3 regions of the Arthrobacter sp. SAFR-179 genome follow, and region 3 is predicted to be linked to each of the others. Evidence: riboswitches for the same ligand, from Rfam matches in the RefSeq annotation. Region 3 holds a riboswitch; each other region holds the start of a gene.
The links. A riboswitch is a leader RNA that binds a small molecule or an ion and turns the genes downstream of it on or off. The one in region 3 is predicted to bind S-adenosylmethionine.
Positions count from the first base shown of each region.

Region 1 (3,254 bases), on a different contig from region 3:
TGGCAGCGTTGATCCGGCGGGGAATCTGCCACAAGGCCACCAGGAGAATCACCATGGCGGCAGCGACAGTCCAGGCGGCAGCCCCGGAGAGGGTGTTGCTCCGGTCGTACGTGATTCCGGAGGCAACGCCGGTGAGCGGACCCGTGACCATCGGAGATTCCTTAAGTCTCTCCAGTGCCGCTTTGGCAATATCCGGGTGGCCGGTAAGCAGCCAACTGATGCTTGCCACGCCGGTATCCCTGGTGCTGGTGCGCTCGTCCCAGACCACTGCGGCAGTCGCGGCAAACCCGGGGGACGTGGCAGTGGTTACCACCTGGTCCCACCAGCCCGTTTTGATGTCCGCCTCGGACGCCCCGCCGGAGGCAGGGCTGTAGAAGGCCGCGGTCTGGAGGAGGAAAGGCTTATTGTGCCCCTCGGAGTAGGTGCCGTAGAAGTTTTCGCTGCCGGAGTCCGTCAGCATCTCCTGGAGTTCGCCGGCCCGCGGCAGGGTGTTGGCGGCGGCACCACCGGCGGTGTCATCGTGATAAGCAGCCAGCCCCACCCAGTCCACGGCGTCATCGCCCGGGTAGAAGGGCGCGTAGGCGCTGTCTTTTCCGTCCCAGGCACCGTCACCGTTCGTGTCCAGGACGGAAAAGCCTTCGCTTCCCGGCTGCGGCGCATTCCGGTTCCGGTCGAAGGGGTAGTCCTTGCCCAGGTAAGGCGCCCACACCATGGCGGCCCGGCCGCCGTCGTACTTCCTGAACGCTGCCGCAACCGTTTGGAAGGCCTCACGGTAGGCGGCAGGTTGTTGGCCCCATGCCACCCAGCTTGTGTTCATGTCCGGGGCAAACCGGACCAGCAGCTGCCCCTTGAATCCGGCGGCGAGGCCGCGCACCTGCTGGGCGAACGCTTCTGCCTCCGGGGCGCCGAGCTGGTCCAGCGGCACCGCCGGCTTCACCGTGAGCAGGGCGTGGGCGCCTTCGGCCCCGGCCTGCTGAAGGAAACCATCGATGTCATTCCGTTCAGAATCGCGGTACGGAATGGTGATGTCGTGGCCGAAGACGGCCGGGCCTGCGCCAAGCCTGCCGCTGAATCCTGCGGCAGTGTCCTCGCCCCATTCGAGCACCGCACCGAGCCAGGGCTTCCCCTTCTCGGGTTCAGCCTCCGCCGCATGCGCAGGAGGAGCCGCCAACAGGACCATGAGCCCAATGAGGGCCGCTGCCAGAAGCGCGGCAATCGGCTGCCGGTGGTTCCGGCGGGTTGCGGCGTGGTGGTGCGATGTGACTGGCCGCATGGTGCGAAGACCCCCGGTACTCGTTGCCCTGATGACGCCGGCGGCGCCCCGGTAAGAACTTTATCGGCCCGGCGGCTGCTGACTGTGCGCGGCGGGCCGCCCACCTGCGGCGATGTCCGTCGTCGGACTGTCCTCCGGCACTGCACCTTCCCTCGGCTCAGCTCAATTACGGAACATGACGACGGCGGCGATGCGGCCTGGCGCGGCAGGTGTTACGTTTTTGGGGAGTAATGAGTACCGGTGTGAAGCCCTGACTGGCCGGTCGGCAACCCTCCCTTTCGCGGCGGGGTGCCTCAGGTGAATACTCGGCATATCGACCGATTCGAGCTGCAAGCGTGAAAGAAGGAGATCCGTCGTGTCTGACGCACCCGCCCCTGAAGAGAAACTGTCCTACCGCCTGATCAGTGGCCCGGACAACCGTGAATTCTGCGAGCGGATTTCTGCCGCCCTGGCCGAGGGCTACGTGCTGCACGGCAGCCCTGCGGCAACCTTCAACGGGACCAGCGTCATCGTGGCGCAGGCAGTGGTCCTTCCGGCAGCGATCGCCTCCGCAGACGCAGCGGTGGCCACCGCAGTGGATCAGCTGGACGCAGACTTTGAGGGCGAGTTCGACGGCGAGGGCCACGCATGAGCTACGCGGGAGACCTCACGCCCCATGAGGCATGGGAAAAGCTGCAACAGGGCGCCGTCCTGGTGGACGTCCGCACCGAGGGCGAATGGGCCCACATCGGCATCCCGGACACCAAGGCCACGGACAACGATCCCCTCTTCATCCAGTGGACCTTCCCCGGCGGCATCCCCAACCCCGACTTCGTCAAGGACCTCAAGGAGCAGGCGCCGGAGGACCCGTCCGCTGAACTGGTGTTCCTGTGCCGGTCCGGCGCCCGTTCCGTTGCGGCTGCCACCGCCGCCACGCAGGCCGGCTTCATCTCCTACAACGTGCTGGAAGGCTTTGAAGGCGAGCCGGACCGCTACGGTGAACGCACCGTCAACGGCTGGAAGAACCGCGGCCTGCCTACCAACCTCGGAAAGAACTAAGTGAGCTTCAACCAAGACGCCCCCGGCTGGAGCCCCGACACCCAGGCTGTCCGCGGCGGGCTGGACCGCACCAACTTCCAGGAAACGTCCGAGGCCATCTTCCTGAATTCCGGCTTCGTCTACGAATCCGCCGCAGCAGCTGAACGTGCCTTCACCGGCGAAGACGAGCGCTTTGTCTACTCCCGCTACGGCAACCCGTCCGTTGCCACTTTCCAGGAGCGGCTCAGGCTGCTGGAAGGCACCGAAGCATGCTTTGCGACGGCGTCGGGCATGTCCGCGGTGTTCACCGCCCTGGGTGCCCTGCTCGCTGCGGGGGACCGGGTGGTGGCCGCCCGTTCGCTCTTCGGTTCCTGCTTTGTGATTCTGAACGAGATCCTCCCGCGGTGGGGCGTGGAGACGGTCTTCGTGGATGGTCCGGACCTGGACCAGTGGCGCGAAGCCCTCTCCCAGCCCACCACCGCCGTCTTCTTCGAATCCCCGTCCAACCCCATGCAGGAGATCGTGGACATCGCCGCGGTCAGCGAACTTGCGCATGCTGCCGGGGCCACCGTGGTGGCGGACAACGTCTTTGCCACTCCCCTGCTGCAGCGCTGCGGGGACCTGGGCGCGGACGTCATCGTTTACTCGGGCACCAAGCACATCGACGGGCAGGGCAGGGTGATGGGCGGCGCCATCCTGGGCACCAAGGAGTTCATCGATGGCCCGGTGAAGCAGCTGATGCGCCATACCGGGCCGGCGCTCTCCGCGTTCAACGCCTGGGTCCTGACCAAGGGCCTGGAGACCATGAGCCTGCGGGTAAGCCATTCCTCTGCCACCGCCCTGCGGCTCGCGGAGTGGCTGGAGCAACAGCCTGCCGTGAGCTGGGTGAAGTATCCGCTGCTCACGTCCCACCCACAGTATGAGCTGGCCGCAAGGCAGATGAGCGCCGGCGGTACAGTCCTCA
Region 1 covers NZ_JBPFDM010000005.1:85,639-88,892, reverse strand. Annotated here, with positions in the region: gene opgC (OpgC domain-containing protein) at 1-1,273, opposite strand, end outside; SAM riboswitch class IV at 1,500-1,615, shown strand; gene ACR65K_RS10570 (DUF1737 domain-containing protein) at 1,629-1,904, shown strand; gene ACR65K_RS10565 (rhodanese-like domain-containing protein) at 1,901-2,311, shown strand; gene ACR65K_RS10560 (O-succinylhomoserine sulfhydrylase) at 2,312-3,254, shown strand, end outside.
Region 1: linked by a shared signal. The riboswitch ahead of ACR65K_RS10570 (DUF1737 domain-containing protein) and the one ahead of metX (homoserine O-acetyltransferase MetX) in region 3 are both predicted to bind S-adenosylmethionine.

Region 2 (3,254 bases), on a different contig from region 3:
GGCCTCTCGGCGCGGCTGGAGAGCGCGGCGGTGGCTGCCCTCCGTGACCACCTGGACGGCAAGGTCACCGTGATGCTCGGGCACTCAGGTGTCGGAAAGTCCACCATGGTGAACGCACTGACCGGCGCGGAGCGGGCCACCGGCGGAGTGAACGCCGTGACCGGCCGCGGCCGCCACACATCCTCCTCCGCCCTTGCCTTGCGGCTGGCGGATGCGCCGCCCGGCAGCTGGATCATCGACACCCCCGGCATCCGCTCCTTCGGCCTGGCGCACGTGAACCCGGACCGGATCCTGCGCTCCTTCCCGGACCTCTCCCCCGGCATCGAAAACTGCGAACGCGGCTGCAAGCACACGGCAGCCGCGGTGGACTGCGGCCTTGACGACTGGGTGGCGGGCGGACATGCAGGCCCCACCGGGGCTGCCCGGCTGGCGTCCCTGCGGCGGCTGCTGGGTGCGGATCCACGGATGGAAGCACAGGAAACCAAGGAGCTCGGCAGCGTCAACTGACGCGTTCTCCCGGCAGAACCGTTTGCAGACGGTAGTTTGGAACCATGATCCAACCCGCTTCGAGCTACAACGATGACCTGCGCCTGGCCCATGTCCTGGCCGACTCCGTGGATGACCAGACCATGAGCCGCTTCAAGGCCCTGGACCTCCACGTTGAGACCAAGCCGGACCTGACGCCGGTCACCGACGCGGACAAGGCCGCCGAGGAAGCCATCCGCGGCCAGCTTTCCCGTTCCCGCCCCCGCGACGCCGTCCTGGGCGAGGAATTCGGGAGCACCGGCCACGGTTCGCGGCGCTGGATCATCGATCCCATTGACGGGACCAAGAACTTTGTCCGCGGCGTTCCGGTGTGGGCCACGCTGATCGCCCTCGTGGACGAGGGTGAGCCGGTGGTGGGCGTGGTCAGCGCCCCGGCCCTTGGCAAGCGCTGGTGGGCGGCGAAAGGCATGGGCGCGTACATGGGCAGGTCCCTTGCCGCTGCCACCCGGCTCCGCGTCTCGGACGTGTCGAAGCTTTCCGATGCCTCCCTCTCGTACTCCAGCCTGGGCGGGTGGAAGGAACGCGGAAACCTGGACGAGTTCCTTGGCCTGACCGAGGATGTCTGGCGCACCCGGGCCTACGGCGATTTCTGGTCGTACTGCATGGTGGCCGAAGGCTCGGTGGACATCGCCTGCGAACCGGAACTGAACCTCTATGACATGGCCGCACTGGTGCCGATCGTGGTGGAGGCCGGCGGCCGGTTCACATCCCTGGAAGGCGAGGACGGCCCGTTCGGCGGAAACGCCCTGGCCACGAACTCAATCCTGCACTCGGAGGTCCTGCACCGCCTGAACCCGTACCTGGATGATCTGCTGTAACTGATGCGCTTTTCCGCATAAAAGCGAATAATGCGACGCCGGACACCTTCCTGGGGAAGTGTCCGGCGTCGTTTATTCGGCGGCACGTAATAAACACCTTAACAATTGCCGCGGCTTCAATCCTGGCCGCCCCATGTCCTACGCTTTTATTCAGGTCACGAGTGCCAGCGCAAAACCCCGGTTTGCTGGCCGGCAACCCTCCATTCGCGGTGGGGTGCCCCGGGTGACGACCAGGCCGGTCCGGAGCGGATGCGGCAAGCGCGGATTCCCCCATGGCGGAGTCCTGTCATCAAGTGAGGTCTCTGTGACAACTGCCACCGTCTCCCCCCAGCCCGTCATTGCCGAAGCCAGCGTCCCCGACGGACGCCACGCCGCTGCCGGCCGGCCCCTCGCTGCCGTCACCGGCGCCGAAATCCAGGCACCCCTGATTTCAGGCGGACACGTGCGGTACGCCAACCTCGATTACGGCGCCTCCGCCCCGGCGCTGTCCGTGGTGTCGGCCTACCTGAACGAGATCCTCCCCTACTACGCGAGCGTCCACCGCGGGGCAGGATACGCGTCCCAGATCAGCACCTCGGTGTATGAGAACGCCCGCAGCATCGTCAGGGATTTCGTCGGCGGCCGCTCGGATGATTCGGTCATCTTCACCCGCAACACCACCGATTCGCTGAACCTGCTGGCCGGTTGCCTGCCGGTGACCAATGGCCGGCACGACGGCGAGGTGCTCTACCTGGACATCGAACACCACGCCAACCTCCTGCCGTGGCAGGGCGTCCCGCACCGCAGCATCGTTGCCGCCGACACCATCACCGAAACCATCGACGCCGTCCGCGCGGAGCTGAGCCAGGGCGGCGTCAGCCTGCTCGCGGTTACCGGAGCCTCCAACGTCACCGGCGAAATCCTGCCCATCCGCGCCCTGGCCGCGCTGGCCCATGAGCATGGTGCACGGATCGTGGTAGATGCCGCCCAGCTCGCCCCCCACCGCCGCGTGGATATCAGCGCGGACGACGTCGACTACCTCGCCTTCTCCGGCCACAAGCTGTATGCGCCCTTCGGCGCCGGCGTCCTGGTGGGACGCCCGGACTGGCTGGACACCGGCGTCCCGCACCTCGCGGGCGGCGGCGCGGTCAAGGAAGCCAGGCTCGACGGCGTCAGCTGGGCCACTGGACCGGCGCGCCATGAGGGGGGCTCACCGAACGTCCTGGGAGCCGCCACACTGGCCCGCGCCACCCAGGTCATTGCCGGGCTGGACCAGGAACGCTGGCATGCCCACGAGTCCGCCATCCGTTCCTTCCTGGTGGAGGGCCTGCAGGAGATCGACGGCGTCACCGTCCACCAGATCTTCAAGGACACCAACCCGGAAACGGACACCATCGGCGTGGTCAACTTCTCCGTTGAGGGCTACGACGCAGGACTGGTGGCGGCGTACCTCTCGGCAGAGCACGGCGTGGGACTGCGGGACGGCCGCTTCTGCGCGCACCCGCTGCTGAAGCGACTGGGCCTGCCGTCCGGTTCCCTCCGCGCCAGCTTCGGTGTCGGTTCACGCCTGGAGGACGCCGAACGCCTGCTGGCCGGCATCCGTGCCCTGCGGAGCAACGGGCTGGGCTGGGACTACGTGGTGGACGCGGGCCGCTGGGTGCCCGCCAATGACACCCGCACCTACCCGCACTGGGCACCCAACACCCCGGGCACCGCCGGCGCCGCGCCCTGCATCGACGACTGACACCCTGCCCAACCCCTGCCGTCCAGGCCATCGATCCGGCGGCCAGGAGGATGCGGTAAATTCGAAAGGTACCGCAGGACGTCAGGTGAAGGAGGCCACGCGTGGTTCGGGGTGGCCCCAAGCTTGATCACGGGCGGCGCAGGGAACTCGGGCAGAGCTTCCAGGAC
Region 2 covers NZ_JBPFDM010000001.1:706,590-709,843, reverse strand. Annotated here, with positions in the region: gene rsgA (ribosome small subunit-dependent GTPase A) at 1-507, shown strand, start outside; gene hisN (histidinol-phosphatase) at 552-1,364, shown strand; SAM riboswitch class IV at 1,518-1,631, shown strand; gene ACR65K_RS03450 (aminotransferase class V-fold PLP-dependent enzyme) at 1,669-3,087, shown strand; gene ACR65K_RS03445 (class I SAM-dependent methyltransferase) at 3,189-3,254, shown strand, end outside.
Region 2: linked by a shared signal. The riboswitch ahead of ACR65K_RS03450 (aminotransferase class V-fold PLP-dependent enzyme) and the one ahead of metX (homoserine O-acetyltransferase MetX) in region 3 are both predicted to bind S-adenosylmethionine.

Region 3 (3,254 bases):
GCCGTCACCACCTTCTTGAGCCCTGAGGCCTTGATGTCGGTTTCCTCTGTACGCCTTGCGGCGGAGCTTTCCGTACTCATGTGAACTCCTTCGGCGTCGTCGTCGACACCACTGGGACCAGTCAATGGCGGCCGGGTGTGATGCACACCACGAACGCCGGATTTGAATGAGTATGGTCTGCCTTCGGTGCAACCTCAACGCCGATTAGTGCAGAAGGCATCTGCAGGAATGCACATGGGGGCCTCAGGCCAGGAAGCTGCCCCGCAGCTGGCCGCCCAACTGGCCGATCTCGGTCAGGAACCCGTCGTGCCCGATCGGCGCCTGGATGACGTGCACTCCGACGTCCCCTGGCAGGGCCTGGGCCAGTTCATGGGATTGGGACGGGAAATAGAGCCGGTCGGAGTCGACGGCGGCCACGAGGAAGCGTGCGGTTGAGCGGCCCAAGGTCTCGGCGAGGGTCCCCCGGCCCCGGCAGATGTCATGGCTCATCAACGCTTCGGTCAGGGCAATGTAGCTGTTCGCGTCGAAGCGCTTGACCAGCTTGTTGCCCTGGTGGTCAAGGTAGCTTTCCACCTGGTACCGGCCCCGGGCGGCCAGGACTTCACCCTTCAGGGGCGACTCGGGCGCCTGCGGCGAACGGCCGAAGCGGCCTTCCAGTTCGGCTGCTGAGCGGTATGTGATGTGGGCGATGCGCCGGGCAAGGGCCAGCCCTTCTTCGGGGCTGGGACCGCCGTAGTAGTCGCCGCCGTTGAAATTCGGATCCTGGCGGATGGCCAGGGTCTGGGCCTGCGCGAAGGCGATCTGCTCGGCCGTGCTCGCGGCCCCCACGGCGATGACGGCACAGCGCTGCACCCTCTCCGGGTACGTCACAGCCCACTCCAGGGCACGGGCACCGCCCATGGAGCCGCCCAGGACCGCGAACCAGCTCTTGATGCCCAACTGGTCTGCCAGGCGGGCCTCCGCCACCGTGCTGTCGCGCAGCGTGACCAGGGGGAAACGGGAACCCCAGGGGGCGCCGTCCGGGGCGGCCGACGACGGGCCCGTTGATCCGTAGCAGCCGCCAACGATGTTGATGGACACCACGAAGAACTTGTCCGTGTCCACGGGCGCACCGGGGCCGGCCAGCTGTTCCCACCAGCCTTCTTCGTCGGTGTCGCCGCGGGTCACATGGGTGCTTCCGGTCAGGGCATGCTCGATCAGGACGGCGTTGCTGGCGTCCGCATTGAGCGTGCCCCACGTTTCGTAGGCCAGCGTGACGTCCGGCAGGTAGCCGCCGGCTTCAAGGTCCAGTCCCCCGATCGAGGCGTAGCGGACGATTCCGTGTTCGGGGATGGTGGTTCGGGCGACGGTAACCGTCATGGCAAGACCTCTTCTACGCGCTTGCCTGCCGTCATTTGACCGGCAGGCCAGGTCCTCACCCGGGGCACCCCACCGCGGAAGGAGGGTTGCCGGCCAGCAAGCCGGGGCTGTCACTGGCACTCATGACCTGGTTCGAGTGTACGAAACACCCCCCGTTCCAAGCCAAGAGTGTGACTGGTTGTGACTTTCCCGGCTTGCCGGCGGCACTCACTGCAGCCCCGGCTGTTGTCTTAGGCCGCGGCGCCCTTAGCTGCGCGGAAGCCCGCTTCCAGGTCGGCCAGGATGTCATCGATGTGCTCCAGGCCGACGGACAGCCGGACCAGTCCCGGGTTCACCCCCGCCACTGCCTGCTGCTCAGGCGAAAGCTGGCTGTGGGTGGTCGACGCCGGGTGGATGACCAGGGAGCGGACGTCGCCGATGTTCGCAACATGGGAGTGCAGTTCAAGGGCGTCGACGAAGCGTTTGCCCGCCTCCGCCCCGCCGGCCAGGTTGAAAGCCACCACGGCACCCGTCCCCTTGGGCCCGTACTTGCGGCCACGTTCGTACCAGGGGCTGGAGGGCAGCCCCGCGTAGGCGACGGATTCGACGTCGTCCCTTCCTTCCAGCCAGCGCGCCACCTCCGTGGCGTTGGCAACGTGACGCTCCACCCGCAGGCTCAGCGTCTCCAGGCCCTGGGAGATCAGGAAGGCGTTGAACGGGGACACGGCCGAGCCGAGGTCGCGCAGCAGCTGGACCCGGGCCTTGAGGATGTAGGACAGGTTGGCTCCGAGTGCGCCGCCTTCTCCCAGGTCGCGTGCGTAGACCAGGCCGTTGTACGTGGGGTCCGGAGTGTTGAAGCCGGGGAACCGCTCAGGATCCTTGCTGAAGTCGAACTTCCCGGAATCGACAATGACGCCGGCAATGGCCGAACCGTGGCCGCCCAGGTATTTGGTGGCCGAGTGAATCACGATGTCGGCGCCCCACTCCAGCGGGCGGATCAGGTACGGGGTGGACAGGGTGTTGTCCACGATCAGCGGCACGCCTGCCTGGTGGGCCACCTCGGAGATGCCTTCGACATCCAGGACGTCCTGGCGGGGATTGGACACCACTTCGCCGAAAAAGAGCTTGGTGTTCGCCTGCACGGCGCCGCGCCACTGGTCCAGGTTGTCCGGATCGTCCACGAAGGTGACCGAAATGCCGAACTTCTTCAGGGTGTGGGCGAACAGGTTGTACGTTCCGCCGTAAAGGCTGGGGCTGGCCACGATGTGGTCCCCGGCCTCCGCGATGTTCAGGACCGCGAAGGTTTCCGCTGCCTGCCCGGAGCTGAGCAGCAAAGCGGCCAGGCCTCCCTCAAGGCTGGCGATCCGCTGTTCGACGGCGTCCTGCGTGGGGTTGCCGATCCGGGTGTAAATGGGGGCAAGTTCAGCCAGGGCAAAGCGGTTGGCTGCACTTTCGGCGCTGGGGAACACGAAGGACGTGGTCTGGTAGATCGGCAGGGCACGGGCTCCAGTGGCACTGTCCACTTCCTGGCCTGCATGGATCTGGCGGGTTTCGAAGGACCATCCGTTGGACATCCAAATCTCCTTTGACATGGGCCCGGCATGCATGGAGCAGTACGGGCCGCGCTTGCTGCCGGCTGGTGCCGGACAGCCAGGTCCTCACCCGGGGCACCCCACCGCGGATGGAGGGTTGCCGGCCAGCGAGCCGGGGCTTGGCGCTGGCGCTCATGACCTGCGCCCAGTCTAGGAACCGGGCGGCCGCTGAGGACAGCATTGTGACGAACAAGGTCTTCGGGTGTGCCTTCGTGCTGCGCGCGGTGGCCCTCCGGCATCCGCTCGGGGACGCCGCCGTCGTCCTGCTTGCCACTGTTTCCGGCACTTTCCGCAGGCCGCGTTTCCAGTAAGGGTACCCTTAGC
Region 3 covers NZ_JBPFDM010000003.1:164,902-168,155, forward strand. Annotated here, with positions in the region: gene ACR65K_RS07720 (MFS transporter) at 1-80, opposite strand, end outside; gene metX (homoserine O-acetyltransferase MetX) at 244-1,359, opposite strand; SAM riboswitch class IV at 1,372-1,487, opposite strand; gene ACR65K_RS07730 (bifunctional o-acetylhomoserine/o-acetylserine sulfhydrylase) at 1,590-2,912, opposite strand; SAM riboswitch class IV at 2,956-3,070, opposite strand; gene ACR65K_RS07735 (hypothetical protein) at 3,113-3,241, shown strand.